4 regions of the Serratia rubidaea genome follow, and region 1 is predicted to be linked to each of the others. Evidence: predicted binding sites of a transcription regulator. Region 1 holds the regulator's gene; each other region holds the start of a gene.

Region 1 (7,554 bases):
CCTCACCTGCGCTTCACTCTCCAGCACCGCCAGCAGCGCCGTGGCCTGCCAGGTCTCCTGCGGCGTAACGCCCAGCAACTGCGTCACCGCGGCCGGCGGCGCGACGCGCTGCGGCGCCCGGCTGGGGAAATCCAGAATCAGCCGCTCAGCCTCTTCGCTGTCGCGTTTGACGTACAGTTCGCCGCTGGCGGAGCGAAAACGCAGGTCGTTCAGCCCCGGGTTCACCACGTTGAACATCACATGCGCCGCCGCCAGCGTACCGTGTCCGCACAGGTCCACCTCGCGATGCGGCGTAAACCAGCGGATGCTCAGCACATCGCCGTCGTCCCAGACAAAGCTGGTCTCCGGCAGCTGCAGCTCATTGGCGATCGCCTGCAGCTGCGCCGTCTCCAGCGGCTGTTTCAGCAGATACACGCCCGCCGGGTTGCCGCGCAGTCCCGCGCCGGTAAAGGCATCAACGTGGAAGTAGTTTTCACTCATGATTTACTCCTTAATGCCAGATCAGCAGCGCGCAGGCCGCGGTCAGCAATCCCATGGAAACGTTAAAGATCACCCAGGCTTTCTTGCTGCGCAGCAGGCGGCCGATCACGGTGCCGAATCCAAGCCAGACGATCCCGGCAATGATATTGACTACAAAAATCCCCGCTGCGATGGCCACGATCGACGCGTTATATCGCTCCCCCTCCAGGCTAAAGCTGGCCACCGCGCCCAGCGCCATCAGCCAGGCCTTGGGGTTGAGAAACTGCAGCAGCCAGCCCTGATACAGCCGTACCGGCCTGGGCGGCGCAATATCGGTCTCCAGTTTTTCATAGGCGGCGGTCGCCACTTTCCACGCCAGCCACAGCAGGTAGACGCTGCCGAGGATTTTCAGGATCAGGTGTAATGAAGGGTAGACCAGGATCAGGCTGCCAACGCCGAACGCCACCAGCAGCAAAATGCTCTGCATGCCGAGCATAATGCCCATCATCAGCCACAGCGAACGCATAAAGCCAAAATTGGCGCCGGAGGTGGTGAGCAGCATGTTGTTCGGGCCAGGGGTAATCGCGGCCACCCACAGGAAGCCCAGCAGCGAAAGAAACAAACTTAATTCCATGAAACGGGCGCTCCTCACCCATGCGCGATTTTTGCAGTATGATGGTTAACAGATGACATTGAAGCTAACAGTGCGCTATTGATCACACAATAGTCGCCAACAAGATTTTTATTCACCTTATGCATGAAACCTTTCGTCCCCTGAGCGGGGCCAGCAACCCGCATCTGCAAACCCTATTGCCGCGGCTGGTGCGCCGCCGCGTGCTGCTGCAACCGCACTGGCAGCGGCTGGAGCTGCCCGACGGTGATTTCGTCGATCTGGCCTGGAGCGAGGACCCCGCAAACGCGGGTGATAAGCCCCGGGTGGTGCTGTTCCACGGCCTGGAAGGCAGCTTCTACAGCCCCTATGCCCACGGCCTGCTGCACGCCTGGCGTGAAAAAGGCTGGCTGGGCGTGGTGATGCACTTTCGCGGCTGCAGCGGCGTGCCCAACCGCAAGCAGCGCATTTATCATTCCGGCGAAACGGAAGACGCCCGCTTTTTCCTGCGCTGGCTGCGGGATACCCATGGCGCCGCTCCCACCGCCGCGGTCGGCATTTCGCTCGGCGGCAATATGCTGGCCTGCTATCTGGCGCAGCAGCACCAGGCAAGCCTGCTGGACGCCGCAGTGGTGGTCAGCGCGCCGCTGATGCTGGAGCCGTGCTCCCTGCGGATGGAGCAGGGCTTCTCCCGCGTCTATCAGCATTACCTGCTCGGCCAGCTCAAGCAGAACGCCACCCGCAAGCTGCTGCGCGACCCGGCGTCGCTGCCGCTGCGGCTGCCGCAGCTCAAAGGACTGCGCCGGATGCGCGACTTTGACGACGCCATTACCGCGCGCATTCACGGCTTCCGCGACGCCACCGACTACTACCGGCGCTGCAGCGCGCTGCCGTTGCTGCCGGAGATCCAAACGCCGCTGCTGATCATCCACGCCAAAGACGATCCTTTTATGACCGACGCGGTGATCCCCGATCTGAGCGCGCTGCCGCCCAATATCGAATATCAGCTGACCGAGCGCGGCGGCCACGTCGGCTTTGTCGGCGGCACGCTGCACAAACCGCAAATGTGGCTGGAACAGCGCATTCCCGCCTGGCTTACCCCTTATCTGGATAAATAACGTGATTATTCCCTGGAAAGAACTGGACAGCAGTACGCTGAATAACCTGATTGAAGCCTTCGTGCTGCGTGAAGGCACCGACTACGGCGAGCATGAACGCTCGCTGGAGCAGAAAGTGGCCGACGTGCGCCGCCAGCTGCAGAGCGGCGAGGTGGTGCTGGTTTGGTCGGAGCTGCATGAAACCGTCAATATCATGCCCCGCGGACAGCTGCGCGCCGGCCGGCAGGAGAGTTAATCGCGCCGGCGCCCTATGACTGACGGCAAAAATCAGGTAACAATGGACATCTTGCAAACCAACTCGCGCAGCTTGCCGCTGGCAAAAATGTATCAACCACACTAAAAATTATTCTCTGATACGCGCGCTTTATTACTACGGAGTAACCCAAGTATGTCCGCCAAACATCCCGTAATCGCGGTGACCGGCTCCAGCGGCGCCGGCACCACCACCACCAGCGTGGCGTTCCGCAAAATATTCCAGCAGCTGGATATCCGCGCCGCGCAGTTGGAAGGCGACAGCTTCCATCGCTATACCCGGCCGGAAATGGACGCCGCGATCCGTAAAGCGCGCGACCTCGGCCGCCATATCAGCTACTTCGGCCCGGAGGCCAACGACTTCGGCCTGCTGGAGCAGAGCTTTATCGAATACGGCAAAAGCGGCAGCGGCCGCTCGCGCAAATACCTGCATACCTATGACGAAGCGGTGCCCTACAACCAGGTGCCCGGCACCTTCACGCCGTGGGAGCCGTTGCCATCGCCGACCGACGTGCTGTTCTATGAAGGCCTGCACGGCGGCGTAGTGACCGACCAGCACGACGTGGCGCGCCATGTCGATCTGCTGGTCGGGGTGGTGCCCATCGTTAACCTGGAGTGGATCCAAAAGCTGATCCGCGATACCGGCGAACGCGGCCATTCGCGCGAAGCGGTCATGGATTCGGTGGTGCGCTCGATGGAAGACTACATCAACTACATCACGCCGCAGTTTTCCCGCACCCATATCAACTTCCAGCGGGTGCCGACGGTCGACACCTCCAACCCGTTCGCCGCCAAAGCCATCCCTTCGCTGGATGAAAGCTTTGTGGTGATTCACTTCCGCGGGTTGGATCAGATCGACTTCCCCTATCTGCTGGCGATGCTGCAGGGGTCATTTATCTCGCATATCAATACGCTGGTGGTGCCGGGCGGCAAAATGGGGCTGGCGATGGAGCTGATTATGGCGCCGCTGGTGCAGCGCCTGCTGGAAGGGAAAAAGATCGAATAGCGGCGCGCGCCTTACGGGCTTCGCACCCGGCGCACGCCGGGTGAAGTTATTCCACGGCGCGGATTTCAAAACTGTGGGTCACCGTTGCCGCCTGGCTCAGCATCAGCGATACCGAGCAGTACTTTTCGGCGGACAGATTGACCGCCCGCTCCACCACCTTGTCGCTCAGCCCTTTACCGCTGACGATAAAATGCAGATTGATCGCGGTAAAGGTGCGCGGCGCCTCTTCCCGGCGCTGTGAGCTGAGTTTTACCTCACAGTCGCGCACGTCGTTGCGGCCTTTTTGCAGAATCGACACCACGTCGATCGCGCTGCAGCCGCCCACCGACATCAGCACCATCTCCATCGGGCTCGGCGCTTTTTCCCCGGCATTCCCGTCCATTATCACCTGATGGCCCGACGCGGACTCACCGAGGAAGGTCAATCCTTCCACCCATTTCACTCTTGCCTGCATACTGCTCACTCCGGTTAATTTCTTAAAATCAGACTACGCTTTCGCACTAAAACTGGCAACGGAACCTGATGCTGGTCATGCTGAAGCGAGACAACAGAAGACACTCGCCTCACTCTATGCTACAAACAAACCGCAATAACTCTTTTTTGGACACCGATTTTTCAGGGATCTGCCCAAGGAAACGCATCTTCAGCGAGATGTTAACAGAATGTAGCTTGCAGCACCGTCAGCAAGTTAATATGCTAAGGGCAATAGCGTATTTTACGGCACGCCTCAAAACCTGTTTATAGCCCGCATGCATTACCGGTTATCAACGCGTTTAACAGGGATCTTTGATCCCTGTGTTACAAGGCAGCGATTACAACAGAGGATAATAGCGAATGGTTCTCGGCAAACCGCAAACAGACCCGACTCTCGAATGGTTCCTGTCTCATTGCCATATCCACAAATATCCATCCAAAAGTACGCTGATTCACCAAGGTGAAAAGGCCGAAACGCTCTACTACATCGTGAAAGGCTCCGTTGCGGTGCTGATTAAAGATGAAGAAGGTAAAGAGATGATCCTGTCCTACCTCAACCAGGGGGATTTCATCGGCGAGCTTGGATTATTTGAAGAAGGCCAGGAGCGCAGCGCCTGGGTGAGAGCAAAAACCGCCTGTGAAGTAGCTGAAATTTCCTATAAGAAATTCCGCCAGCTGATCCAGGTCAACCCGGATATTCTGATGCGCCTTTCCGCGCAAATGGCCAGCCGCCTGCAGGTCACCTCGGAGAAAGTGGGTAACCTCGCCTTCCTTGACGTTACCGGCCGCATTGCGCAGACCCTGCTGAACCTGGCGAAACAGCCGGACGCCATGACCCACCCTGACGGTATGCAAATTAAAATCACACGTCAGGAAATTGGTCAGATCGTCGGCTGCTCACGCGAAACGGTCGGCCGCATCCTGAAAATGCTGGAAGATCAAAACCTGATCTCCGCACACGGCAAAACCATCGTCGTTTATGGCACGCGTTAATTAATAAGAAAACGGCGCATACGCGCCGTTTTTTATGCTGACGGCAAGGGTAGCTTATGCCGCATTCACCACATCCTGCACCGCACGCTCAAAACGCGCCATCCCTTCTTCAATATCCTGCGGTTCAATCACCAATGACGGCGCAAAACGGATAACGTTAGGTCCGGCGTTCAGGATCATCACGCCATGCGCGGCCGCAGCCGCCAGGAAATCCCGCGCCTTATTCTGATAGGCCGCGCTAAGTTCAGCGCCGATCAGCAGCCCCATGCCGCGAATATCGCTGAACACGCCGTATTTCTCGGCCAACTGCTGCAGTTTGGCCACGTACAGCGCATGGCGCTGCGTAATGCCGTCCAGCACCTGCGGCGTATTGATCACCTCCAGCGCCGCCTCGGCCACCGCGCAGGCCAGCGGGTTGCCGCCGTAGGTGCTGCCGTGCGTGCCGACCTGCATGGCGGAGGCAATCTCCTCGGTGGTCAGCATCGCGCTGATCGGGAAGCCGCCGCCCAGCGCTTTGGCGGTGGTGAGAATATCCGGCGTCACGCCGTAGTGCATATAGGCAAACAGTTTGCCGGTACGTCCCATACCACTCTGCACCTCATCAAACACCAGCAGCGCCTGATGCTGGTCACACAGCGCGCGCACGCCCTGTAGGAACTCGGCGTCCACCGGCGTAATGCCGCCTTCGCCCTGAATCGGCTCCATCACCACCGCGCAGGTGCTGTCGTCCATCACCGCCTTGACCGCCGCCAGATCGTTGTACGGCACGTGCACGATATCGGCCGGCTTTGGCCCGAAGCCGTCGGAATATTTCGCCTGCCCGCCCACCGAGACGGTAAACAGCGTCCGGCCGTGGAAGGCGTTATAGAAGGCGATAATTTTGGTTTTATACGGACTGTGGCGGGTAATGGCATAGTGGCGCGCCAGTTTAAAGGCCGCCTCATTGGCTTCCGAGCCGGAGTTGACGAAAAAGACCCGGTCGGCAAAGGTGGCGTCAATCAGTTTGCTGGCCAGCCGCAGCGCCGGTTCATTGGTGAACACATTGCTGGTATGCCACAGGGTTTCGCTTTGCTGCTGCAGCGCCGCCACCAGCGCCGGGTGGCAGTGGCCCAATGCGGTAACGGCGATGCCGCCGGAGAAATCGATATACTCTTTCCCCTCGCTGTCCCACACGCGGCTGCCTTGGCCCTTTACCGGCACAAACTGCGCCGGTGCATAAACCGGCAAAATCACCTGATCGAACGTGCTGCGATTGACCGCATGTTTTTCCGTCATTATTGGGTTCCACCTCAAGAGATTGGTTTTTTAACGCCGCCACCAAAGTGACAATATAGTCATAAAATATGCATAAAAAACCAATCAAGGGCAAACCAAAATCATCGATAATGGCGAAAAACTTATAACCGATTAACTTTTAAGGAAATTACTCAGCAGCGCGTGCCCCTGCTCGCTGAGGATGCTCTCCGGATGGAACTGCACCCCTTCCAGCGCCAGCGTGCGATGGCGAATGCCCATGATCTCATCGCGCATGCCGTCGCGCTCGCTCCAGGCGGTCACCTCAAAACAGTCCGGCAACGTTTTGGCGTCCAACACCAGCGAATGATAGCGCGTTACCGTCAGCGGATTATTCAGCCCGCGAAAAACGCCGCTGTCCGTATGGCGAATCGCCGACGTTTTGCCGTGCATCACCTCACGCGCGCGCACCACATCGGCGCCAAATGCCTGCCCCAGCGCCTGATGCCCCAGGCAGACGCCCAGAATCGGCAGCCGGCCGGCAAAGTGCGCAATCGCCGCCAGCGAAATGCCGGCCTCGTTCGGTGTGCAGGGGCCAGGGGAGATCACCAGATGCTGCGGCGCCAGCCGGTCAATATCGGCCAGCTGCAGTTCATCATTGCGCTTTACCACCACCTCGGCGCCAAGCTCGCAGAAGTATTGATAAAGGTTGTAGGTAAAGGAGTCGTAATTATCGATCAGCAGCAGCATGGTAAACGTCAACAGTGAAACAGGACCTGATTATACCGCGTCGCGGCACAACTGCCTTTTTCCTTTTTTAATCTTCTCTAACGGCTGCCCGCCCTGCAGCGGAAACAAAAACGTATCATCCTGTTTGAAGCGAATAAACTGCTTCCCGTCCTGAGCGCTATCCCACACCAGAGTGATATCGTCGCTGACGTAACGATCCTCACCCACCCGGCAGGTTTTTACCGGGACGCCGACCAGAGCGGCATAGCCTTGAATGCGCTTCTGGTGCTCAGCATCCATCAAGATGGCGTCGCTCGGCCAAGAACGGTAACCCAACATCATCATGGGGTAATTTGACAACGCCTTGGGAATCGGTGCGATAAGCATCAAACCGCAGGAGACAAAAAACATCGCGCCAATGCGCTGATAGAGCGGGTGCTCGCCCTCCCTGTTATGGAATAAGAACAGCATGTTAAAGATTAAGCCAATACAGAGAAAATAGACGACGGGCCATGACCGCTGACTGTCCCCGGGCAAACACAGTATCGCCACAAAAAACAACAATAAGATCAATGATAAAAACAGCGTAATTTTACCCTGAACAAGTTTGTGGCGAACCAACTCCCTCCCCCAAAATTTCGTCACCAAATAAGCGAGAAAAGTCATTGGCGCAACCGTCG
Region 2 (7,554 bases), 1.2 Mb from region 1:
AAGGGCGACCCGTACCGCGGGATGATCCACTTCAACCGCTTCTTCCTGAACACCATCCTCGGTATGGGCGGCCTGATCGACGTGGCCGGCATGGCCAACCCGAAACTGGCGCGTGAAGAGCCTAACCGTTTCGGCAGCACGATGGGCCACTACGGCGTCGGCTACGGCCCGTATGTGATGCTGCCGGGCTACGGCAGTTTCACCCTGCGTGACGAGGGTGGCGACTGGGCCGATACGGTCTATCCGGTGCTGAGCTACCTGACCTTCTGGATGTCGGCCGGCAAGTGGGTGGTGGAAGGCATTGAGACCCGCGCCCAGCTGCTGGATTCCGACGGGCTGCTGCGCAACTCTTCCGATCCGTACCTGATGGTGCGTGAGGCGTACTTCCAGCGCCACGACTTTATCGCCAACGGCGGCGTGCTGAAGCCGGAAGAGAACCCGAACGCCAAGGCGATTCAGGGCGATCTGGACGATATCGATTCAGCGGAATAACCGCAGCGTTAAGCGATATAAAGAAAAACCCGCCAAACGGCGGGTTTTTTTATCGCGGATGCGGTCGGGCGTAACTTAGAAGGTGTAGTTGAAGTTAGCGCCGTACAGCCAGGCTTTACCTTCAGACTCGAAGGTGTATGGGCCTTCTTTGACGGTCACGTGCTGGCCGTGCATGTAGGAGACGCCCACGTCCACCGAGGCGTTCTGGTTAAACGCGTAGGTGGTGCCGGCGCTCAGCCAGAAGCGGTCCTGATCCGGGATGGAAATGGAGCGGTTCTGCGCCGGTACCGGGCTGTCATCGAAGGCGATACCGGTACGGAAGGTCCAGTTATCGTCGTAGTAGTAGGTGGTGCCCAGCGCAATGCGGTAGGCGTCCTTGAAGCCTTCATGCTTCTCGAACAGCGTCTGGCCGTTGCTGCCGGTGGCTCTCAGCTCCTGGAACTGGCTCCAGCTGGTGTACGCCAGGCTGTAGTGAATGGCCCACTTTGGCGCCACCTTGTTATAACCGGAAATTTCCCACATCTCAGGCAGATGCAGCGACAGAGAGCCAGGAATGGTGTTGCCGTCGGTGCCCCATGGCAGACCGGTCATGCCCTGCATCGGGTTATAGGCCGACGGGATGCTGCTCTTGTAATCGCCGTCGAAGTCGACTTTGATTTCAGAACGGTAGGTCAGGCCGTAGCGGTTGTTTTCATCCACTTCATACAGGATGCCGGCGTTCCAGCCGTAGCCCCACTCGTCACCCTTCAGGTGCGAAATCTGGGTGTCGGCAGGCATGCCGACCGCGGCGCCGCTTTCGCCGGCGTAGCGTTCGAGCTTGGCTTTCGCGTACAGCGCATCAAAACCGAGGCCGAAGCTGAAGTGTTGGTTCAGGCGGTATGCGGCGCTCAGATTGAGGTTAACGGTGGTCAGATCGGTTTTACCGCCGTACGGGCCTGCGGTATAGCCGTCGTTAAATTCGGTCGCCAGGCCGTAGTTGCTGGTGACCGAGCCGCCGACGGCCCACTGGTCGTTCAGCGGGTGAATATAGTGCAGGTTCGGGATCCACTGCGCCGGCGCGATGTTTTTCGCATTCAGGCTGTTGCCGGAGCGCGAGGTGCCGGAAATATCCACGTCCGGGTCAACAAAGATGGCGCCGGCGGAGAAGGTTGGGCGATCAAACATCATCATGGTCGCCGGGTTGCGGCTGGCTGAGGTGGCATTGTCGGCGACGGCGCCTTCACCAGAAAAAGAACGGCCTAAACCAGAAGAAGAGTATTCATTCAACTGGAATCCTGCGGCATACACGTTCGAAGAAATAATCGCCACTGCAGCTGCAAGAGCTGTTTTCTTGAATAGGTTTTTCTGGCTCATGACCAAAACCTCATTATGTGTTTATTATTTAAACTATGTTACACGCGGTAACAAGGAGCGCGGGATTGTAGGGTCCGTTATCCATCAGACAAATCAGACCAGTGGCTGAATTATAGGTCTGACCTGTTAAGATGTTGCAACTTTGTTTTTGAAATATTTCCAAGTTGATATCAAAAAAGAGATCTGCTTAACAAAACGCCAGCGGTAAATAACAAAATTCCTATCCTTTTTTATCAACTACCGATTTTTATTTGTGATTTCCATCACTTAAAACACCCACAGAGAGTAAGTGCTAGTGATCTGATCCGACGGGGAGTAAAATGGCTTACAGAATCTTGGGTCTTTGCGCCGGGTCACATTCCTGGCGTCGTGAGGAGAATTGACTATGTCAGATGCAATTAATAAATGCAGCGCGCAGGAAACAGCGGCGTGCTGCTGCGTGGATGTCGGCACCGTGATGGACAATACCGACTGCACCGCGTCCTACAGCCAGATTTTTAGCAGCGAGCAGGAAGCGCAGCAGACGCTGGCGGCGCTGACGGAAAAAGCGCGTTCGGTAGAGTCCGATCCTTGCGCGATCGACAGCAGCCTGCAGCCGGTGGACGGCGGCGTGCGGCTGAACGCTGATTTCACCTTTGCCTGCCAGGCGGAAACGCTGATTTTCCAGCTGGGCCTGCGTTAATCCCGCACGGTATTCTGCGCGGCGTCCGCCGCGCAGCCTCTCTTTAGCCCCTTGCGGGCCAATCCCCCGTTTTAAAGTTGCTCCTGCTCGCAGATTTCATCTCTGACGGTTTGCCAAATGTAAACATCTGGTTAACAATGACCTCATCAGGTCAGACCTGTTTGCGGATTGCGCTGACGTTACTTTCTTCAGGAGCATTTATGAGTAAGGCACTGCCGCTGGTCACCCGTCAGGGGGACAGAATTGCAATTGTTAATGGATTACGCACCCCGTTCGCCAAGCAGGCGACCGCCTACCACGGCGTGCCGGCGGTGGATCTCGGTAAAATGGCGGTCAGCGAGCTGGTGGCGCGCAGCGGCATCGATGCGGCGCTGATCGAGCAGCTGGTGTTTGGCCAGGTCGTGCAGATGCCGGAAGCGCCGAATATCGCGCGCGAGATCGTGCTCGGCACCGGCATGAGCGTGCACACCGACGCTTACAGCGTCTCCCGAGCCTGCGCCACCAGTTTTCAGGCGATCGCCAACGTGGCGGAAAGCATTATCGCCGGCAGCGTCAGCATCGGCATTGCCGGCGGCGCCGACTCCTCTTCCGTACTGCCGATCGGCGTCAGCAAGGCGCTGGCGCGCACGCTGGTGGACGTTAACAAGGCGCGCACGCTGTCGCAGCGTCTGAAGCTGTTCAGCCGGTTGAAATTCCGCGACCTGCTGCCGGTGCCGCCGGCGGTGGCGGAATATTCCACCGGCCTGCGGATGGGCGACACCGCCGAGCAGATGGCGAAGACGCACGGCATCGGCCGTGAAGAGCAGGATGCGCTGGCGCACCGTTCTCATCAGCTGGCGGCCAACGCCTGGGCGCAGGGCTGGCTGCATGACGAGGTGATGACGGCGTACGTGCCGCCGTATAAGGCGGAGCTGGCCGAAGACAACAATATCCGCAAAGATTCCAGCCTGGCCTCCTACGCCAAATTAAAACCGGCGTTTGATCGTAAACACGGCAGCGTAACCGCCGCCAACAGCACGCCGTTAACCGACGGGGCGGCGGCGGTGCTGATGATGAGTGAATCCCGCGCGCGGGAGCTGGGGCTGCAGCCGCTCGGCTATCTGCGCAGCTTTGCCTTCGCCGCCATCGACGTCTGGCAGGATATGCTGCTGGGGCCGTCGTACGCCACGCCGCTGGCGCTGGACCGCGCGGGCATTACGCTGGCCGACCTTACGCTGATCGATATGCATGAGGCCTTTGCCGCGCAGACGCTGGCCAACCTGAAAATGTTCGCCAGCGCGGCGTTCGCCCGCGAAAAGCTGGGGCGCGACGCGGCGATCGGCGAGGTCGATATGGAAAAATTCAACGTGCTGGGTGGTTCTATCGCTTACGGGCACCCGTTTGCCGCCACCGGCGCGCGGATGATTACCCAAACGCTGCATGAACTGAAACGCCGAGGCGGCGGTCTGGGGCTGGCGACCGCCTGCGCCGCCGGCGGCCTGGGCGCGGCAATGGTTGTGGAGGTGGAATAATGAGCGCAGCGATCAACGCACTGCATGAACAGCGGGCGCCGCAGACGGCGTTTCGCCTGACCCTGCGCCCGGACAATATCGGCGTGATTACCATTGACGTGCCGGGGGAAAAGGTCAACACGCTGAAGGCCGAATTTGTCGAACAAATAAATGATGTACTGATCCAGGCGCAGCAGCATAGCGCGCTGGAGGGGCTGGTGATTATCTCCGGCAAGCCCGATTCCTTTATCGCCGGCGCTGACATCACCATGATCGCCGCCTGCAACAGCGCGCAAGAGGCGCAGGCGCTGGCGAAGAAAGGGCAGAGCACGCTGGCGCAGCTGGCCGCTTTTCCGGTGCCGGTGGTGGCGGCCATCCACGGCGCCTGCCTCGGCGGCGGGCTTGAGCTGGCGCTGGCCTGCCATAGCCGCATCTGCACGCTGGACGACAAAACCGCGCTCGGCCTGCCGGAAGTGCAGCTGGGCCTGCTGCCCGGCTCCGGCGGCACGCAGCGGCTGCCGCGGCTGGTTGGCGCCGGCAAGGCGTTGGATATGATGCTGACCGGCAAACAGATCCGCGCCCGCCAGGCGCTGCGCATGGGGCTGGTGGACGATGCGGTGCCGCACGCCATTTTGCTGGAGACGGCGGTAGCGCGCGCCAGGCAGGGCTGGTCGGCGCGGCGCGAACTGCCGTGGCAGGAACGTTTACTCAATGGCCCGCTCGGACGCAGCGCGCTGTTCGCCATCGTACGCAAGAAGACTCTGGAGAAGACGCTCGGCAATTATCCGGCGGCGGAGCGGATTATCCAGGTGGTGCGCACCGGTCTGGATCAGGGCAGCGCCAGCGGCTATGAGGCCGAGGCGCGCGCCTTCGGCGAGCTGGCGATGACGCCGCAGTCAGCGGCGCTGCGCAGCCTGTTTTTTGCCTCCACCGCGCTGAAAAAGGAGCGCGGCGCGGATGCGCAGCCGCACGCTATTGCGCGGGTCGGCATTCTGGGGGGCGGTCTGATGGGCGGGGGCATCGCCTGCGTAACGGCGACGCGCGGCGGTTTGCCGGTGCGCATCAAGGATATCAATACTCAGGGCATTAACCATGCGCTGAAATACAGCTGGGAAGTGCTGGGCAAGCGGGTGCGCCGCAAGCGCATGCGTCCGGCGGAGCGGCAAAAGCAGATGATGCTGATTTCCGGCACCACCGATTACTGCGGCTTCGAGCAGGTGGATATCGTGGTGGAGGCGGTGTTCGAAGATCTGGCGCTGAAGCAGCAGATGGTGGCGGAGGTGGAGCAGCACGCCGCGCCGCATACCGTTTTCGCCTCCAATACCTCTTCGCTGCCGATTAGCCAGATTGCCGCCAAGGCGCAGCGGCCGCAGCAGGTGATAGGCCTGCACTACTTCAGCCCGGTGGATAAAATGCCGCTGGTGGAGGTGATCCCGCATGCCGCAACCAGCGCTGAGACTATCGCCACCACGGTGGCGCTGGCGCATAAGCAGGGGAAAACGGCCATCGTGGTGGCCGACCGCGCCGGTTTTTATGTCAACCGCATCCTGGCGCCCTATATCAATGAGGCGGCGCGCTGCCTGCTGGCCGGCGAACCGATTGAAGCGCTGGATCGGGCGCTGGTGGATTTCGGTTTTCCGGTGGGGCCGATTACGCTGCTGGACGAGGTCGGTATCGACGTCGGCACCAAAATAATCCCGGTGCTGGTGGAGGAGCTGGGGCCGCGTTTCGCCGCGCCGGCGGCGTTTGATGCGGTGCTGCAGGACGGCCGCAAGGGGCGCAAGAACGGCAAGGGCTTCTACCTGTACCCCAGCGAAGGGCAGCAGCGTCAGCGCAGAAAGCGCGCCGATACCTCGGTCTATACGCTGCTCGGCATCACGCCTAAGGCTCATCTGCCGCCGGCGGAAATCGCCCAGCGCTGCGTGATGATGATGCTGAACGAAGCGGCGCGCTGTCTGGAGGAAGGGGTGATTCGCAGCCCCCGCGACGGCGATATCGGCGCGGTGTTCGGCATCGGCTTCCCGCCGTTCCTCGGCGGGCCGTTCCGCTATATGGACGAGCTGGGTGCGGAGAAGGTGGTGAAAACCCTGCAATATCTGCAGCAGCAGCACGGCGAGCATTTTGCGCCGTGCGAACGTCTGCAGCGCATGGCACAACAGAACGAGCGCTTCTATCCCCGTTAGCGAACGGCATGGCGGCCCGATTTGCACTACAGTAACAACAGGGCCGCGATGTGATCGCTATCACTCCTTGCGACACCTGTAATCCCGGACGCTGTACAGGGGGATCGGTGCGAGGTAACGTAGGCAGTCGGCGGCGGAAGGTGCGCCGCCGGCGTGAAATTTCGCGCATTGCGCGTGAATTTTAACCTGTTGAATTGGTTGTAAAGTGAACGATGGCTTCGCGCAAAGTCGCGCCGGCGGCGAAAAAACGGCGTTTTCTTTGCGTGAACTTTCAGGCAAAATGCCCGGCCGCCATAGAGAGACGGCGCGTTATCGTTTGGAAGCACGATGTGCTTTTGCGTTAATCAGGGGCCCGGCTAATGCGCCGGAGCCATTGAAGCGGCTGCTGCAATTACGCAGTTATTTTGTCAACAACAGCGGTGCACTATGCAAGTTTTGATTATGCGTCACGGAGAGGCGGCACTTGATGCGGCCAGCGATGCGGTAAGGCCTCTTACCCTCTGCGGCCGTGATGAGTCACGTCAGATGGCGGCCTGGTTGAACACCAAGTCTGTGGATATTGAACGCGTGCTGGTCAGCCCTTATCTGCGCGCCGAGCAGACGCTGGAAACGGTGCGCGACGCGCTGACGTTGCCGAAAGAGGCAGAAGTGATGGCGGCGCTGACCCCGGGCGGTGACGCCGCGCTGGTGGTCAGCTATCTGCAGGTATTGGCGCAGCAGGGCGTGGAGTCGGTGCTGATCGTGTCCCACCTGCCGCTGGTCGGCTATCTGGTGGCGGAACTGTGCCCGGGCGAGTGTCCGCTGATGTTCGCCACCTCGGCGATTGCCTATGTCGAACTGGCGCAGGACGGCAGCGCCGGCAAGCTGGAGTGGCAGGTCAGCCCGTCACAGCTGATGGCGAAAGTCTGATAGCGCAATGCGCGCAAACCGCAAAGGGCGATGGTGAACATCGCCCTTTGTCATTTCTGCCGCCTAGTCGGCCAGCTCGACCAACAGCAGGATGGCGGCGCTGCCGCCCCATTCTTTCGGCGCCTGATGGAACGCCAGCACGTCCGGGTGCTGCGCCAGCCACAGCGGCGTCTGCTGCTTGAGAATATGTTTACCGTGCCCGTGCATCACGCAGGCGCAGTAGACGTGTTCGCGTTTACAGGCGGCGATCAGCGCCCCCAACTCCTGTTTGGCCTGCAGCTGCGTCAGCCCGTGCAGGTCGAGGAACAGATCCGGCACATAGTCGCCGCGGCGCAGCTTTTTCAGCTCAAACGGGCTGGCGCCGGGGCGCACGTAGCGGGTCGGGCCGTCTTCGTCCAGCTGCGGCTGAAACTCATCGGAAAAATAGAAACTGGCGTCGACCTGT
Region 3 (7,554 bases), 2.3 Mb from region 1:
CGTTATGGCGATCGCTGATCATACCGCGGTTGGTCGGCACCACCTGAGTACGCACCGAGCGCTGATCCGCCTGGCTGGTCAGCTGCTGGTGCTCCAGCAGCTGCAGATAACCGACGCGCAGCATCAGCAGGATAAAGCACAGCAGTATCCCGGCGCAGATCCAGCCAAAGCGTAATGATGAGTAATTTTTAACGTTCTTTTTTGAAGATGGTGCCACTGTTAACCCTGCGTTTTTATTCGGATTCTTTATCTCTGCAGTCTACCCAGAAAAATCTAAGCGGAAGGTTGCAGTTTGTAAGAAAGTAACAATAAGCTTCAGTTACTGTTGCACATCGGCACTGTCACTCATCGGCGCCTTCACTTTCTCCGGTTCACCGGCCGGCGGTGCGTTGGCCGGGTCGAAAATATGGTCGAGGATCGCCCGCGCGGTCGGCCCGGCGACCACGCCGTCTCCCCCGCCGTTCTCCAGGATCAGCGCCATCGCCACCTTCGGGTGTTGATACGGCGCAAACAGGGTGTAGAAGATATGGTCGCGCAGCCGCACCGGGATCATTTTGGCGTTATAGGTCTGGTTCTCCTTCAGCCCGAACACCTGCGAGGTGCCCGACTTGGCGGCAATGTGGTAAGGCGCGCTGTGGAACAGCTTGTAGCCGGTGCCGTTAGGCAGGTTAGCCATGCCGTACATGCCGTTGCGCACAATGCCCCAGTACGGCGAGTTGGGGTCGCCGACCTGCGCGCCGTGCGCCGGCTGCCGGTAAAGGCTGACCTGCGCGCCGCGCTTCATGGAGTACAGCAGGTGCGGATTTTTCACCTTGCCGTTATTGAGCAGAATGGTCAGCGCCTTGACCATCTGTATCGGCGTGGCGATCCAGTAACCCTGGCCGATGCCCACCGAAATGGTATCCCCCTGATACCAGGTCTTTTTGTGCACCCGCTGTTTCCACTCACGGCTCGGCAGCACCCCGTTGTACTCTTCATTCAGGTCGATGCCGGTCGGCCTGCCGTAGCCGAACTGGCTCAGCCAGCTGTGAATGCGGTCGATCCCCAGGTCGAAAGCCACCTGATAGAAGAAGGTATCGGCGGATTCTTCAATCGCTTTGGTGACGTTCAGCATGCCGTGGCCGCTTTTCAGCCAGTCGCGGTAGCGGCGTTTGGTGCCGGGCAGCGTCCAGGTCGGCGCGCCGAAATAGGTGGTGCTCGGCGTGATCACGCCGGAAAATAAAGCAGACAGCGCCATATAGGGCTTCACCGTTGACGCCGGCGGATACAGCCCCTGGGTCGCGCGGTTGATTAGCGGCAGATCGGGGTTGGACAGCAGCGTTTTATACGCCTTGTAGCTGATGCCCTTCACAAACGGGTTGGGATCGTAGCTCGGGCTGGAGACCATCGCCAGAATACCGCCGTCGCGCGGATCCTCCACCACCACCGCCGCGCGCTGGTTCTTCAGCACCGATTCGATGTACTGCTGCAGACGCACGTCCAGCGTCAGATAGATGTTTTTACCGGCCTGCGGCGGCTGCTCTTTCAGCAGCCGGACGATGCGGCCATGGTTATCCACTTCCACTTCCCGATAGCCGGTCACGCCGTGCAGCTCTTTCTCGTAATAGCCTTCGATGCCCTGCTTGCCGATGTTGTGGTCGGCCGCATAGTTCTCCATCTCTCCGCTTTCGCTCAGCCGTTTAATGTCGCGATCGTTGATTTTCGACACGTAACCCACTACGTGCGCCAGCTGCGCGCCGTAGGGGTACTGCCGCTGCTGATAGCTGTCAACCGTCACGCCGTTAAAGCGGTACTGGTTAACAGCGAAGCGCGCCACCTGCGTTTCGCTCAGTTCGCTTTTTAACGTCACCGGCTTATAGCGGCTGGTGTGCGCCATTTCATCGCGGAAGCTGCTGATATCGTCCGGCGTTAAATCGACAATCGGCGTCAACGCCTGCAGCAGCGCTGACATATTGGTGATTTTGCTGGGGACGACCTGCAGTTGATACAGCGTAAGGTTGCGCACCAGCGGCACGCCGTTACGATCATAGATCAGCCCGCGGCTGGGGGCGATCGGCACCATTTTGATATCGTTCTGATTGGAGCGCGTCTGATAGAAATCGTGTTGTTTCACCTGCAGGCGGTACAGGTTGTAAATCAGCGCGCCGAAGCAGGCCACAACGACCAACAGCGCCACGCCGGCGCGGCGGACAAACAGCATTTCCTCGGCGGAATGGTCGCGAATTTTCTCTTTTAATAGGGCCATGCGGGGCGGGTTACCTGTCTGACTGTCTCTTTCCCGCTGTAAAAACAACGGGTTGAAAAACGGCCAAGCATAGCGTTATTCCGCGGGCCTCCCCATGAAAAGGTTGCTAATGATGTAGCAGAAATGTTTCAGCATGTTTGAATGTGTCGCGAAACGGTAATTTCTCCGCGCGCGGGCATTGAGCCGCCAATCAGGCCGGTGCTATAATGTGATCCGGATCACGTTGCTGATCCTGTTTTTCTTCACGTCGCTTCCACCGCTCTGCGTTATCGGCACGCCGAATTGAGACGGACGAACGCCAATTTGTAGTCAAGGATCTGTTTCGATGAGTACCATAGCCACGGGCTTTATCATGATGCGCTGGGAGTTGCTGAGCGCCGTCATGATGTTTATCGCCAGTCAGTTAAACGTTGTTTGCCGTAAAGCCAGCCGTAACGGCATGGCATTTATCTTCAGCAGCCTCGGGCTGTTTACCACCATCTGGTTTGTGATGGGCCTGATGGGCATCACCCTGACCGTGGAAGGCGTATCGCACTTCTGGGCGGTGAGCAAAGATGTGTTTATCGATGTGATGAGCCAGATGCCGACCGACTGGCCGATCCCCTGAACGACATGCGCCGGCCTGACGACCGGCGCGCTGGGTTTATGGCGCCGGCGGTACCGGGCAGCTGGTATCACCTTCCGGGCAGTTCAGCAGCTTGTCAAACTCCGCGCTGCGGGCCTGCGTTTTCTCCGTCAGGCAGCTGCTCAGCACAAACCCGTGCAGCGAACCGCCTTCGCTGGCGCCGGTGCTGAACTGGCAGTCCGCATCGCGAAAGCCAATCCAGGCGCGCTGCGCGGCAACCAGCCGTTTGGCAGCGGCCTCATCCCCTTTTAGCCGGCTCTGCAGCTGTTTATAACGCGCATTAAGCTGCGCATCCGCCTGCTTGTACTCGCCGGCGGCGCAGACGTTCATTTCGGTCTGGCTAGTTTTATCGCCGCACGCCTGCGCCGCCCACGCCGTTTGTGATGCCGTCAACAGCAGCGCGACACCCAACAGAGCTACTTTCATCATGCCTCCCGGCCAAGTTTGTTCTTTTGCGAATTTGCGTATTGAGCTGTCAGTGTAATCCCTTTAATCAATTGGCGGGAATTTTATGACGGGATGTTGTTTCGCCGCACTATCCACCTGATTCAGTGGGGAGATCGCTGTAACCGCTCTGAGCACTTAAGGTCCGCTAACTTTTTCTCCGCTTTTTGCTGTATCAGCGTGAAGAATTCTTGCGCCGAGCTTCCCCAGCACTCTGGGACAAAATCGCTAGAAAATTGTATAGCCATTTCCTCGCTCAGACGCTCGGCATAGGTGGCTTGAAACTCTCTCGCCTCCTCAAGAATATCACCGATCACTTGGTAACCGCTTTGTTCCAGAAAACCATCAATCACCCCTTCTACAGTTTCAGCATCGGTAAACAGGTCGTAGTCCTGACCAAAATAGAGACTAATCAAATGGTTTAATTCGCTGAAATCTCCATTAAATCGCATATGTAGGCCCCTGCCTGAGAGAAACATTGGCCGACGCCGCTGCGCGGAGCCGGCGCACGGTGCTCAATCCTTCAGCTGTTTCTCCAGAATATCCGCCGCTTCGGACGCAGCCCCTTTATACAACGCCATGTGCTTGTTCGTTTTCTTGCCGATATAAATAAACATGCCGGCCATCAGCAGGAACGGGCTGGCCACATAAATCCCCAGGAAGCCCAGCCCGAAGAGCAACGGAACCAAAAGAATAATTGCGGAGATAATTAAGCAAATCCAGCCCAGCACGCTAAAACTTTTACCAAACTTCTGCACGCCATTGGTCTGAGCTTCCAATAATTTCCTGGTATGACTCATTAGCAAACTCCCTGTTTGTTATCGATAGAATTAAACCGTTTCAACCGCGGCGGTTGATATTGGCTGCGCTGATTCTATGCCTGCCCCCGATAAAATCAACGCTCCAGCACGCAATTTTATACCTTACAAAACAATAACATCACAATCTCATCGACGATAAAAAATAAAGACGAATGACTCATCATAAAAATGAATTCACGACTTCATCTGTAAACGAAATATTCACAAAAAACGGTAATTACACGCGCTAAAAATATCTATTTAATACGCAGCCCGCAGCGGCTGTTTATTTCTCCGCTCCGGCCACCACCAAGCCGCGGATGATTTCCCTCACTTCCTCTCATCAAATCCATCCTGAGGCGCGGAAACTTGCGCGAACCGGGATAACCCATTAGGGTTAATTGTGATGCGTATCACAAAATCCACTCCGGGGCGCGCGCTCCGCGCCGGCCGCGCCACGTAATGATCGATGGAGATAAGATGCTGACGTTGAAAGACAATTTGCTGATTTTTTCCGACCTGGACGGCTCACTGCTGGATCACGACAGTTACAGCTGGCAGGCGGCGCAGCCCTGGCTGCAGCGGCTAAACGCCGCGCGCCTGCCGGTGATTATTGCCAGCAGCAAAACGGCGGCGGAAATCATCGTGCTGCAGCAGCGCCTTGGCCTGAGCGCCTTTCCCTTTATCGCCGAAAACGGCGCACAGGTCGTCTTCCCTGCCGCCTGGCACCGTCCTGCGCGCGTTTTTGGCGCAGACTATGCCGCCATTGTTAACGCATTGCGCCGGCTGCGCGCCAGCTTCGCCTTCCGCGGCTTTGCCGACGTCGACGACGCAACGGTGGCGCAGTGGTGCGGATTTACTCCGGCTGAAGCCCGGCTGGCGCGACAGCGGGCGGGCACTGAACCGCTGCGCTGGCTGGATGATGAACGGCAGTTGGCCCAGTTTCGCCGTGCGCTAGCGCAGCAACGGCTGGCGCTGACCCGCGGCGGCCGCTTTTACCACGTAATGGGACGCGGCGTCAGCAAGGGCCGCGCCGCACGCTGGCTGACCCGTCGCTATCAGTTACGCCATCAGCGCGCCTTCGCCACGCTGGCGCTGGGGGACGGACCGAACGACCTGCCGCTGCTGCAAAGTGCGGATTATGCCGTCCTGATCCGTGCGCGGCATGGCGCAGCGCTCCGGCTGCCGGCGACGCGCCGTGGCCGGCTGTACCGCAGCCGGCAAACCGGCCCGGCCGGCTGGAGCGAGGGACTGGACCATTTCCTGTTATCCGGCAACGTACGGAGGATCGCCCATGAGTGAGTTTTATCAGGACGGTATCATTACCAACTTCCATAATCTGACCCGCCGGCCGGTCGAGGAGCTGGAGTATGAACTGCAGGTGTTCGCCGGCCGTACGCCAATGGGGCTGATTTTGCCTTCGCTCTACTCGGAGCTGGAGGGCGCGGCGCTGGACCATATCGTCGCCACGCTGGCGCAGGTGCCCTATCTACAGGAGATCGTTATCGGTCTGGACCGCGCCGACCGGCAACAGTTTGAACATGCCAAACGCTTCTTCAGCCGCCTGCCGCAGCGACACCGCATCTTGTGGAACGACGGTCCGCGCCTGGCCGCCATCGCCAGCCGGCTCAGTGATAAGGGGCTGGCGCCGAGCGAACCCGGCAAGGGGCGCAACGTCTGGTTCTGCAGCGGCTATACCCTGGCGTCGCGCCGCAGCAGCTGCGTAGCGCTGCACGATTGTGACATTGTCACCTACGATCGTCAGCTGCTGGCCCGCCTGCTCTATCCGCTGGCCAACCCGCACTTCCATTATGATTTTTGCAAAGGCTATTACGCCCGCGTGGCGGACGGTAAATTAAACGGCCGGGTCGGCCGGCTGCTGGTGTTCCCGCTGCTGAAATCGCTGCAAAAAGTGTACGGCAACTCGGACTTTCTGGACTATCTGCGCAGCTATCGCTATCCGCTGTCCGGCGAGTTCGCCATGCGCACCCATATACTCAACAACCTGCGCATTCCCAGCGATTGGGGGCTGGAGATCGGCGTTCTGTCGGAGGTGCAGCGCACCACCGCCACCAACCGTATCTGCCAGGTGGATATTGCCGATAATTACGATCACAAACACCAGCCGATGTCGGAACACGACCCCGCCGGCGGCCTGCAGCGGATGGCGACCGATATCACCAAGGCGCTGTATCGCAAACTGGCGATCCAGGGCGTCAGCATCACCGGCGACTCTTTCCGCGTGCTGCGCGCCACCTATTATCGCACCGCGCTGGATATGATCGACGCCTTCGACCACGACGCCAGAATCAACGGCCTGACGTTCGACCGCCACAGCGAGGAGTCGGCGGTGGAGCTGTTCGCCCATGTGATTACGCAGGCCGGCCAGCAGTTTATGGAGGCTCCGGCGGAGAGCAAACCGTTTGTGCCCAGCTGGAATCGCGTGCAGTCGGCCTTCCCCGATATTCTGCAGCAGCTGTATCAGGCGGTGGAGGAAGATAATCAATAAGGCGGCTCAGGCCGGTGCGTTTCCCTGGCGCATTTGCTGCGGCGTCATGCCGTAGTACGTCTTGAAGCGGTTGCTGAAGTGGCTGGCGGAGCTGAAACCGCAGGCCAGCGCGATCTGCGTTACCGGCAGTCCGCCGTGACGCAGCAGGTGCGCCGCCCGCTGCAGCCGCGCCCGCATCACGTATTGGTGCGGCGCCAGGCCGGTATCGTGTTTAAACATGCGGGCAAAGTGAAATTCGCTGAGCCCGGCCTGCGCCGCCAGTTCACCCAGCAGCAGCGGCTGTTCCAGATGTTCATGGATAAACTCACACACCCGGCGCAGCACCGCCGGCGCCAGCCCGCCGCGCACCGACGGCAGCCGCCACTGCAGCTGGGTATAGTGCTGCAGCAGGTGCGACATCAGCATGCCGGCCGCGCTGCTGATGGTCAGCTGATTGGCGCGCTCCTGCCAGTCGACGTTCAGCAAAAACTGCCGGTAGAGCCGCGTAATCTGCGCATCTTCACCGAAAGAGCGCGCCTCGACGTTGATCGCCGCCGGGCTGCGATCCCAGGTCTGTTCAACCAGCTGCCGCAGATGACCATCGGTACAGTACAGATGGACAAACGACAGGCTGCTGCGCACGTCCCAAGTTGACTCATACTGGCGCGGCATAATGCAGAAATGGTCCGGCCCGCCGCCGTTGCGCCAGCCGCCCGGCACTTTTTGGTAGCACTCGTAGCCGTCGGCGACGTACAGGCTGAGGGTATGGTGGTCGGCGCTTTCCTGGGTGATGCGATCGTCGCAGTTGGACCAGGCAGCCAGCTCCACGCCGGACGCCAGGCGCAGGTGATGATGCAGCTGTGCCTTATGCTCATGCAGGGTGGCAAACGCCTTGTACGCTGACATGCCGTGCTCCGGGTGGTAAACAGGTTCTCAGTGTAAGGCGTTGCAC
Region 4 (7,554 bases), 1.9 Mb from region 1:
ACATCCTCAGCCCATGTTTGGAGAAAACATGCATACATTGTGGCGTATCATTGCCGGAACGTTCAGGTGGACATGGCGTCTGCTGAATTTTGTCAGAGAATTTATCCTCAATCTGTTTTTAATCGTGCTGATTTTGATCGGCGTCGGCATCTATTTTGCCTTCCAGAGCAGCCCGCCGACGGAAACCACCCACGGCGCCCTGCTGGTTAACCTGAGCGGCGTGGTGGTCGATCAGCCCAGCATGAAAAACCGTCTGCTGCAGCGCAGCCGCGAATTCCTCGGCGCCTCCGCCAGCGAACTGCAGGAAAACTCGCTGTTCGATCTGGTCGACAGCATCCGCAAGGCCAAGGATGACAAGAACATTACCGGGCTGGTCTTGCAGCTGAATGATTTCGCCGGCGCCGACCAGCCGTCGCTGCAGTATATCGGCAAGGCGCTGCGCGAATTCCGCGACGGCGGTAAACCCATCTACGCCATTGGCGACAGCTACAACCAGACGCAGTACTACCTGGCCAGCTACGCCAACAAGATCTACCTGTCGCCGCAGGGCAACGTCGACCTGCACGGCTTCGCCACCAATAATCTGTATTATAAAACCCTGCTCGACAAGCTGAAGGTCAGCACCAACATCTTCCGCGTCGGCACCTACAAGTCGGCGGTCGAGCCGCTGCTGCGCGACGATATGTCGCCGGCCGCGCGCGAGGCGGACAGCCGCTGGATAGGCAACCTGTGGCAGAACTACCTGGACACCGTGGCGGCCAACCGCCAAATCACGCCGCAGCAGCTGTTCCCCGGCGCCGCCGGCGTGCTCAGCGGTCTGCAGGCCGCCCAGGGCGATACCGCCAAATACGCGCTCGACAACAAGCTGGTGGATGAGCTGGCGTCACGCACCGTCATGGAGAATCAGCTGGTCAAGGCCTTCGGCTGGAACAAACAGACCAACGACTTCAACGCCATCAGCATTTATGACTACCAGCCTGCGCCAACGCCGGAACAGGGAGGCCAGATCGCCGTGGTCTTCGCCAGCGGCGCCATCATGGACGGCCAGCAGACGCCGGGCACGGTCGGCGGCGACACCACCGCGGCGGAGCTGCGTCAGGCGCGCCTGGATCCGAAGGTTAAAGCCATCGTGCTGCGGGTGAACAGCCCGGGCGGCAGCGTCAGCGCTTCCGAAGTGATCCGCTCTGAACTGGCGGCCGCACGCGCCGCCGGCAAGCCGGTGGTGGTATCAATGGGCGGCATGGCGGCCTCCGGCGGTTACTGGATCTCTACGCCGGCGAACTACATTATCGCCAGCCCGAGCACCCTGACCGGTTCTATCGGCATCTTCGGCGTGATCAATACCTATCAGGACACGCTGGGCAGCATCGGCGTGCACACCGACGGCGTGGCGACCTCGCCGCTGGCCGATCTGGCGGTGACCAAGGCGCTGCCGCCGGAGTTTGCGCAGATGATGCAGCTCAACATCGAGAACGGCTACAAGCGCTTTATCGGCCTGGTGGCGGACTCGCGCAAAATGACGCCGGAACAGGTGGATAAAATCGCGCAGGGCCACGTCTGGACCGGCAGCGACGCCAAAACCAACGGGCTGGTCGATCAGCTGGGCGACTTCGATGACGCGGTGAAAAAAGCCGCCGAACTGGCCAAGCTGAAGCAGTGGCAGCTGAACTGGTTCGTCGACTCGCCGAGCATGGCGGACATGGTGCTCAGCCAGTTTGGCGTCTCCATCCACGCCATGCTGCCGGCCGCCATTCAGTCGATGCTGCCGGCGCCGCTGGCCTCGGTGGCAATGGCGATGAAAGAGCAGCCGGGTCTGTTTAATAATATGAACGATCCGCAGAACCGCTACGCCATTTGTCTGACCTGCGGCGAGGTCCGTTAAACAATTAATCTTCAGCCCGGCGCACGCCGGGCTTTTTTTCTGGAATTATCGTCCTATAATTCAGCCCATCTTATTACTTACCGACTTACCGACTCCCTGCCATGCAAAAAAAATCCATTTACGTCGCCTACACCGGCGGCACCATCGGTATGCAGCGTTCCGAACAGGGCTATATTCCGGCTTCCGGCCATTTACAGCGCCAGCTGGCGCTGATGCCTGAATTCCATCGCCCGGAGATGCCTGACTTCACCATTCACGAATATGCGCCGCTGATCGACTCCTCCGATATGACGCCGGAAGACTGGCAGCATATCGCCGACGATATCAAAGACAACTATCACCGCTACGACGGCTTTGTGATCCTGCATGGCACCGACACCATGGCGTTCACCGCTTCCGCGCTCTCCTTTATGCTGGAGAACCTGGATAAGCCGGTAATCGTGACAGGGTCACAAATCCCGCTGGCGGAACTGCGCTCCGACGGGCAAACCAACCTGCTGAACGCGCTGTACCTGGCCGCCAACCACCCGGTGAATGAGGTCAGCCTGTTCTTCAACAACAAGCTGTTCCGCGGCAACCGCACCACCAAGGCGCATGCCGACGGCTTTGACGCCTTCGCCTCGCCCAACCTGCCGCCGCTGCTGGAAGCCGGCATCCATATCCGCCGCCAGGGCGGTATCCCTTCACCGGCCTGCCGCGGCGAACTGAAGGTGCACAATATTACGCCGCAGCCGATCGGCGTAGTGACGATTTACCCCGGCATCTCCGGCGCGGTGGTGCGCAACTTCCTGCTGCAGCCGGTCAAGGCGCTGATTCTGCGCTCTTACGGCGTCGGCAACGCCCCGCAAAAGGCTGAACTGGTGGATGAGCTGCGCGCCGCGTCCGAACGCGGTATCGTGGTGGTCAACCTCACCCAGTGCATGTCCGGCCGGGTAAATATGGGCGGCTACGCCACCGGCAATGCGCTGGCGCACGCCGGCGTCATCAGCGGTTTTGATATGACCGTTGAGGCGGCCCTGACGAAACTGCACTATCTGCTGAGCCTGCCGCTGACGCCGGAAGAAATCCGCCTGCAGATGCAGCAGGACTTACGCGGCGAGTTGACGACCGCAGGCTGATACGCCGGGAGAAACGATGAACAGCGCCCTGTTATTGATCGATCTGCAAAACGACTTCTGCCCCGGCGGCGCGCTGGCGGTCGCGGACGGCGACGCCGTCATCGCGGTGGCTAACCAGGCGATTGCCGCCTGCCGTGACCGCGGCGACTGGACGATCGCCAGCCAGGACTGGCACCCGGCGCAGCATCGCAGTTTTGCCGTAAATTCATCAGGGCGGATCGGGGAACTGGGCGAACTGGAGGGACTGCCGCAGGTCTGGTGGCCGGTGCACTGCGTGCAGGAAAGCGCCGGCGCCGAGTTTCATCCGCGCCTGCAGCAGCGGCAAATCGATGCGGTATTTCGTAAAGGACAGGATCCGGCCATCGACAGCTACAGCGCGTTTTTTGATAACGGCCACCGGGCAAAAACCGCGCTGGATGACTGGCTGCGGGAGCGCAACGTCAGCGCATTGACCATCATGGGGCTGGCGACCGATTACTGCGTGAAGTTCAGCGTGCTGGATGCCCTGCAGCTGGGTTATGCCGTTCAGGTGATTACCGATGGCTGCCGCGGCGTCAATCTGCAGCCCGGCGACAGCGAACATGCGCTCCAGGCGATGCAGCAGGCCGGCGCGCAATTAGTGACCTTGTCACAATTTCTGCAACGCTAAACGAACGGCGGGCGACCTGACGTCGCCCGCTTTCATTCCGCGCCCTGCCCGCCGCTTACTGCGGCTTCAGCTTAATCAGCGGCTCTGCGGCAAACTGCTGCTTCAACTCTTGCTTGCTCTTCATCACGATCTGGCCGTCGGTGCCGATGCTCATATGCTGCGGATCGTGGTTATGCATCGCCTGCCACAGCATTACCGCCTGCAGGCTGTTTTCTTTCTGTTCCGGCGTCAGCGCCACGCCGTCCGGCCATTTACCCAACTCCACCGCCTGCGCCAGGCGCTGGTAGATCTCCGGCGTCATCGCCGCAACCAAATCCTTCACGTCCATCAGGGCCGTCCTTCACTCATATTCCTACTGCCGTTGAATAATAGCTGAATCGATTTTTCTGACAAAATTCGCTCAGCCAGCCGTCTTCTCGCCGTTGGCCGCGTCGGTAAAGCTCAGCGAAGCGGAGTTAACGCAATAACGCTCGCCGGTCGGCTGCGGGCCGTCAGGGAACACGTGGCCCAGGTGCGCGTCGCAGTTGCCGCAGCGAATCTCAACCCGCTGCATATTATGCGAATTATCATCAAGATAGCGGATGGCGTCGTCAGAGACCGGCTCATAGAAGCTGGGCCAGCCGCAGCCGGAGTCATACTTGCTTTCGGAATAAAACAGCGGTGCGTTACAGCACAGGCAGTGGTAGAGACCATCGCGTTTGTTCTGCAGCAATTTGCCGGAATACGGCGCTTCCGTACCGCGTTCCTGGGTCACATAACGTTGTATTTCATTCAGTTCCGTGACCGGGGTGTGGGGGGCGTTCTCTTTGCTCATAGATGCGATTCCCAAAATATGGATAATGTCAACGAAAACAATGATTAATGATAACAAAAAATTAACAGCACTGCAGACCTTTTTAGCCTAAACTGTAGCGCATAAAGTCCACGCCGGGGCGTTATGTGATAAGGATCACATATCTGACCCGAGCGCTCTTTAAACTTGGCGGTTTGCCCCCATTTGCCCAATGAGGCCGAACGCAAACGGAATGTACAATAAGCGTGCAAACTCAGCTCTCCGCTTTGACTTGCCGCAAGAATTGACACGATTCCGCTTGACGCTGGGTAAGGTTTTTGTAATTTTACAACCAACCTTTTATTCACTAACAAATAGCTGGTGGAATATATGACTATCAAAGTAGGTATCAACGGTTTTGGCCGTATCGGTCGCATTGTTTTCCGTGCTGCTCAGGAACGTTCTGACATCGAAATCGTTGCAATCAACGATCTGTTGGACGCAGAGTACATGGCTTACATGCTGAAGTATGACTCTACCCACGGCCGTTTCAACGGCACGGTAGAAGTTAAAGACGGCCACCTGGTTGTTAACGGCAAAACCATCCGTGTTACCGCAGAGAAAGACCCGGCTAACCTGAAGTGGAACGAAGTGGGTGTTGACGTTGTTGCTGAAGCAACCGGTATCTTCCTGACCGACGAAACCGCACGTAAACACATCACCGCAGGCGCCAAGAAAGTTGTGCTGACCGGCCCTTCCAAAGATGCGACCCCAATGTTCGTACGTGGCGCCAACTTTGAAAAATACGCTGGCCAGGACATCGTTTCCAACGCATCTTGCACCACTAACTGCCTGGCTCCGCTGGCTAAAGTCATCAACGACAAGTTCGGCATCGTTGAAGGCCTGATGACCACCGTTCACGCTACCACTGCAACGCAGAAAACCGTTGATGGCCCGTCTCACAAAGACTGGCGCGGCGGCCGCGGCGCATCCCAGAACATCATCCCTTCTTCTACCGGCGCAGCAAAAGCGGTAGGCGTTGTTCTGCCAGAGCTGAAAGGCAAACTGACCGGTATGGCATTCCGCGTTCCAACGCCAAACGTGTCTGTGGTTGACCTGACCGTACGTCTGGAAAAATCCGCGACTTACGAAGACATCAAGAAAGCCATCAAAGAAGCCGCTGAAGGCGAGCTGAAAGGCGTTCTGGGCTACACCGAAGACGACGTGGTTTCTACCGACTTCAACGGTGAAGTACTGACTTCCGTGTTCGATGCCAAAGCGGGTATCGCACTGAACGACAACTTTGTGAAACTGGTTTCCTGGTACGACAACGAAACCGGCTACTCCAACAAAGTACTGGATCTGATCGCTCACATCTCCAAATAATGGCGTGATGTACAGCTGATTGATGAGGGCGACATTCATGTCGCCCTTTTTTATTGGTTTTCTCCCCTGCTCAGCGAGAGCAAATGGCGATCGATAAGGTGACACGATGAACGAAAAAGTTTTCACCCTGCCCATCAGCAAGCAGATCTCCCCGTATATCAGCCAGCGGCAGCTGGACGAACTGAGCGTGGTGGTGGTGTCTCACCCCAAAGTCCGCGCGGCGGTGACGCTGCAGGGCGCGCATTTAATCAGCTGGCAGCCGAGCGGCGAACGGCCCGTCATCTGGCTGAGCGATAACACCCCGTTTAAAACCGGCAGCGCCATCCGCGGCGGCGTCCCCATCTGCTGGCCATGGTTCGGCCCGGCCGGCAAACCGTCGCACGGCTTTGCACGTAACCAACCCTGGCGGCTGACCGCCCACGACGAAGACCAGGACGGCGTTATCCTCACCTTTACGCTGCAGGATAACGAACAGACCCGCAAGCTGTGGCCGCACGCTTTCATGCTGATCGCCCGCTTCAAACTCGGGGAAAGTTGTGAGATCGAGCTGGAATCACACGGCGACTATCAGGCCACCGCGGCGCTGCACAGCTATTTCCAAATCGGCGATATCGCCAGGGTCAGCGTTGCCGGGCTCGGGGAGACGTATCTGGATAAAGTGGCCAACGGCGCCGAGGCCCGCCAGAGCGGCGAGGTGACCTTCAGCGGCCAGACCGACCGCATTTACACCCAGCCGGCGGCCTGCAGCCTGATCAAGGATCCGGCGCTGCAGCGCACGATTGAAGTGCAGCACCACCATATGAGCGATGTGATCGCCTGGAACCCGGGGGCGGAGCTATCCTGCAGCATGGCGGATATGGCCAACGACGGCTACAAGACCATGGTGTGCGTTGAAACCGGGCGCCTCAGCAAGCCGCTGCTGGCGCAGGGCGAACAGCCGGCCCGTCTGGCGGTCACCTTCCGCTGCCGCAAAGGCGCCTGAGCCGCCCGGACGGCAGATAAGCAAAAGGGGCGCACGCGCCCCTTTTCTCTTGGCGTACAGCCGCCGTCAGAAGGTGTAAGTAACACCGCTCCACAGCATGCCGTCGTACGAGGTGTCCACCATCGGGCTGTCTTTGACTTCATCAGACAGGCGCACGTAGCGGCCCATAAAGAAGGCGTTCCAGCTCTTGTTGATCTGGTAGTTCGCCGTCAGCTCCAGGTATGGCGCCCAGCTGTCGCTCGGCTTGTAGCTGTTCAGGCCGCTGCGACGCGATTCATTGTCGCTCACGCCGTAGTAGTATTTATTCTGGTTTTTGCTGCTCCAGGTCACGCCGACGCCCGGCGCCAGGCTCCAGTCGCCCAGCTGGAACTTGTACAGATAGGCCAGATCGCCGACCAGTCCGTTGCTGTTATCCAGCGTATCGCCGCTGAAGGCCGCACGCAGCGTGCCCCATTCGGCGTTGTGCGAATAAGCCATCCCGGCCATCAGCGTGCCGCGGCGCTTATCCAGGCGCTTCATGCGATCGTCGTCGCTGTCGCCCGGTCTGAAGTGCAGCGGTGAATAGTACGCCATCACGCTGAGCTTATTGACCTGATCGTTCCACAGGTAGTAGCCGGCGGTCAGCGTATGGAAGTAAAAATCCTCGCTGTCATAGTTGATCACCGGCACCGGATACAGGCGGGTGTTGTTGCCCTTGTAAGGGTCCGGCGTCAGCAGCGCCGATGCCCCCAGCGACCAGGTTCCAGCCTGAGCGCCCTGCGCGCA

What was found. Region 1 encodes CRP, which controls carbon source genes, mostly activating them, when cyclic AMP is high. Its sites were predicted from a motif close to ATGTGANNNNNNTCACAT; they were not measured.
Region 2: the regulator CRP is predicted to act here: its motif matches at 2,097-2,114, upstream of I6G83_RS23400 (YfcZ/YiiS family protein).
Region 3: the regulator CRP is predicted to act here: its motif matches at 2,452-2,469, upstream of I6G83_RS18225 (YjcB family protein).
Region 4: the regulator CRP is predicted to act here: its motif matches at 4,587-4,604, upstream of msrB (peptide-methionine (R)-S-oxide reductase MsrB).

What each region holds. Positions count from the first base shown of each region.
Region 1 covers NZ_CP065640.1:1,144,451-1,152,004, forward strand. The annotation lists gene I6G83_RS05345 (PhzF family phenazine biosynthesis protein) at 1-480, opposite strand, end outside; gene I6G83_RS05350 (LysE family translocator) at 491-1,093, opposite strand; gene I6G83_RS05355 (hydrolase) at 1,213-2,187, shown strand; gene I6G83_RS05360 (YheU family protein) at 2,189-2,422, shown strand; gene I6G83_RS05365 (phosphoribulokinase) at 2,576-3,445, shown strand; gene I6G83_RS05370 (OsmC family protein) at 3,492-3,899, opposite strand; gene crp (cAMP-activated global transcriptional regulator CRP) at 4,280-4,912, shown strand; gene argD (bifunctional acetylornithine/succinyldiaminopimelate transaminase) at 4,967-6,187, opposite strand; gene I6G83_RS05385 (aminodeoxychorismate synthase component II) at 6,320-6,895, opposite strand; gene I6G83_RS05390 (hypothetical protein) at 6,926-7,554, opposite strand, start outside.
Region 2 covers NZ_CP065640.1:4,972,654-4,980,207, reverse strand. The annotation lists gene mlaA (phospholipid-binding lipoprotein MlaA) at 1-492, shown strand, start outside; gene fadL (long-chain fatty acid transporter FadL) at 568-1,845, opposite strand; gene I6G83_RS23400 (YfcZ/YiiS family protein) at 2,231-2,527, shown strand; gene fadI (acetyl-CoA C-acyltransferase FadI) at 2,728-4,038, shown strand; gene fadJ (fatty acid oxidation complex subunit alpha FadJ) at 4,038-6,200, shown strand; gene sixA (phosphohistidine phosphatase SixA) at 6,627-7,109, shown strand; gene smrB (endonuclease SmrB) at 7,173-7,554, opposite strand, start outside.
Region 3 covers NZ_CP065640.1:3,876,488-3,884,041, reverse strand. The annotation lists gene I6G83_RS18235 (penicillin-binding transpeptidase domain-containing protein) at 1-217, opposite strand, end outside; gene mrdA (penicillin-binding protein 2) at 320-2,245, opposite strand; gene I6G83_RS18225 (YjcB family protein) at 2,571-2,852, shown strand; gene I6G83_RS18220 (lysozyme inhibitor LprI family protein) at 2,889-3,299, opposite strand; gene I6G83_RS18215 (contact-dependent growth inhibition system immunity protein) at 3,419-3,766, opposite strand; gene I6G83_RS18210 (hypothetical protein) at 3,830-4,114, opposite strand; gene I6G83_RS18205 (mannosyl-3-phosphoglycerate phosphatase-related protein) at 4,595-5,416, shown strand; gene I6G83_RS18200 (glycosyltransferase family protein) at 5,409-6,623, shown strand; gene I6G83_RS18195 (helix-turn-helix domain-containing protein) at 6,630-7,508, opposite strand.
Region 4 covers NZ_CP065640.1:4,200,478-4,208,031, forward strand. The annotation lists gene sppA (signal peptide peptidase SppA) at 29-1,882, shown strand; gene ansA (asparaginase) at 1,984-3,000, shown strand; gene pncA (bifunctional nicotinamidase/pyrazinamidase) at 3,017-3,649, shown strand; gene I6G83_RS19775 (YeaC family protein) at 3,705-3,977, opposite strand; gene msrB (peptide-methionine (R)-S-oxide reductase MsrB) at 4,050-4,463, opposite strand; gene gapA (glyceraldehyde-3-phosphate dehydrogenase) at 4,812-5,807, shown strand; gene I6G83_RS19790 (D-hexose-6-phosphate mutarotase) at 5,914-6,789, shown strand; gene I6G83_RS19795 (MipA/OmpV family protein) at 6,856-7,554, opposite strand, start outside.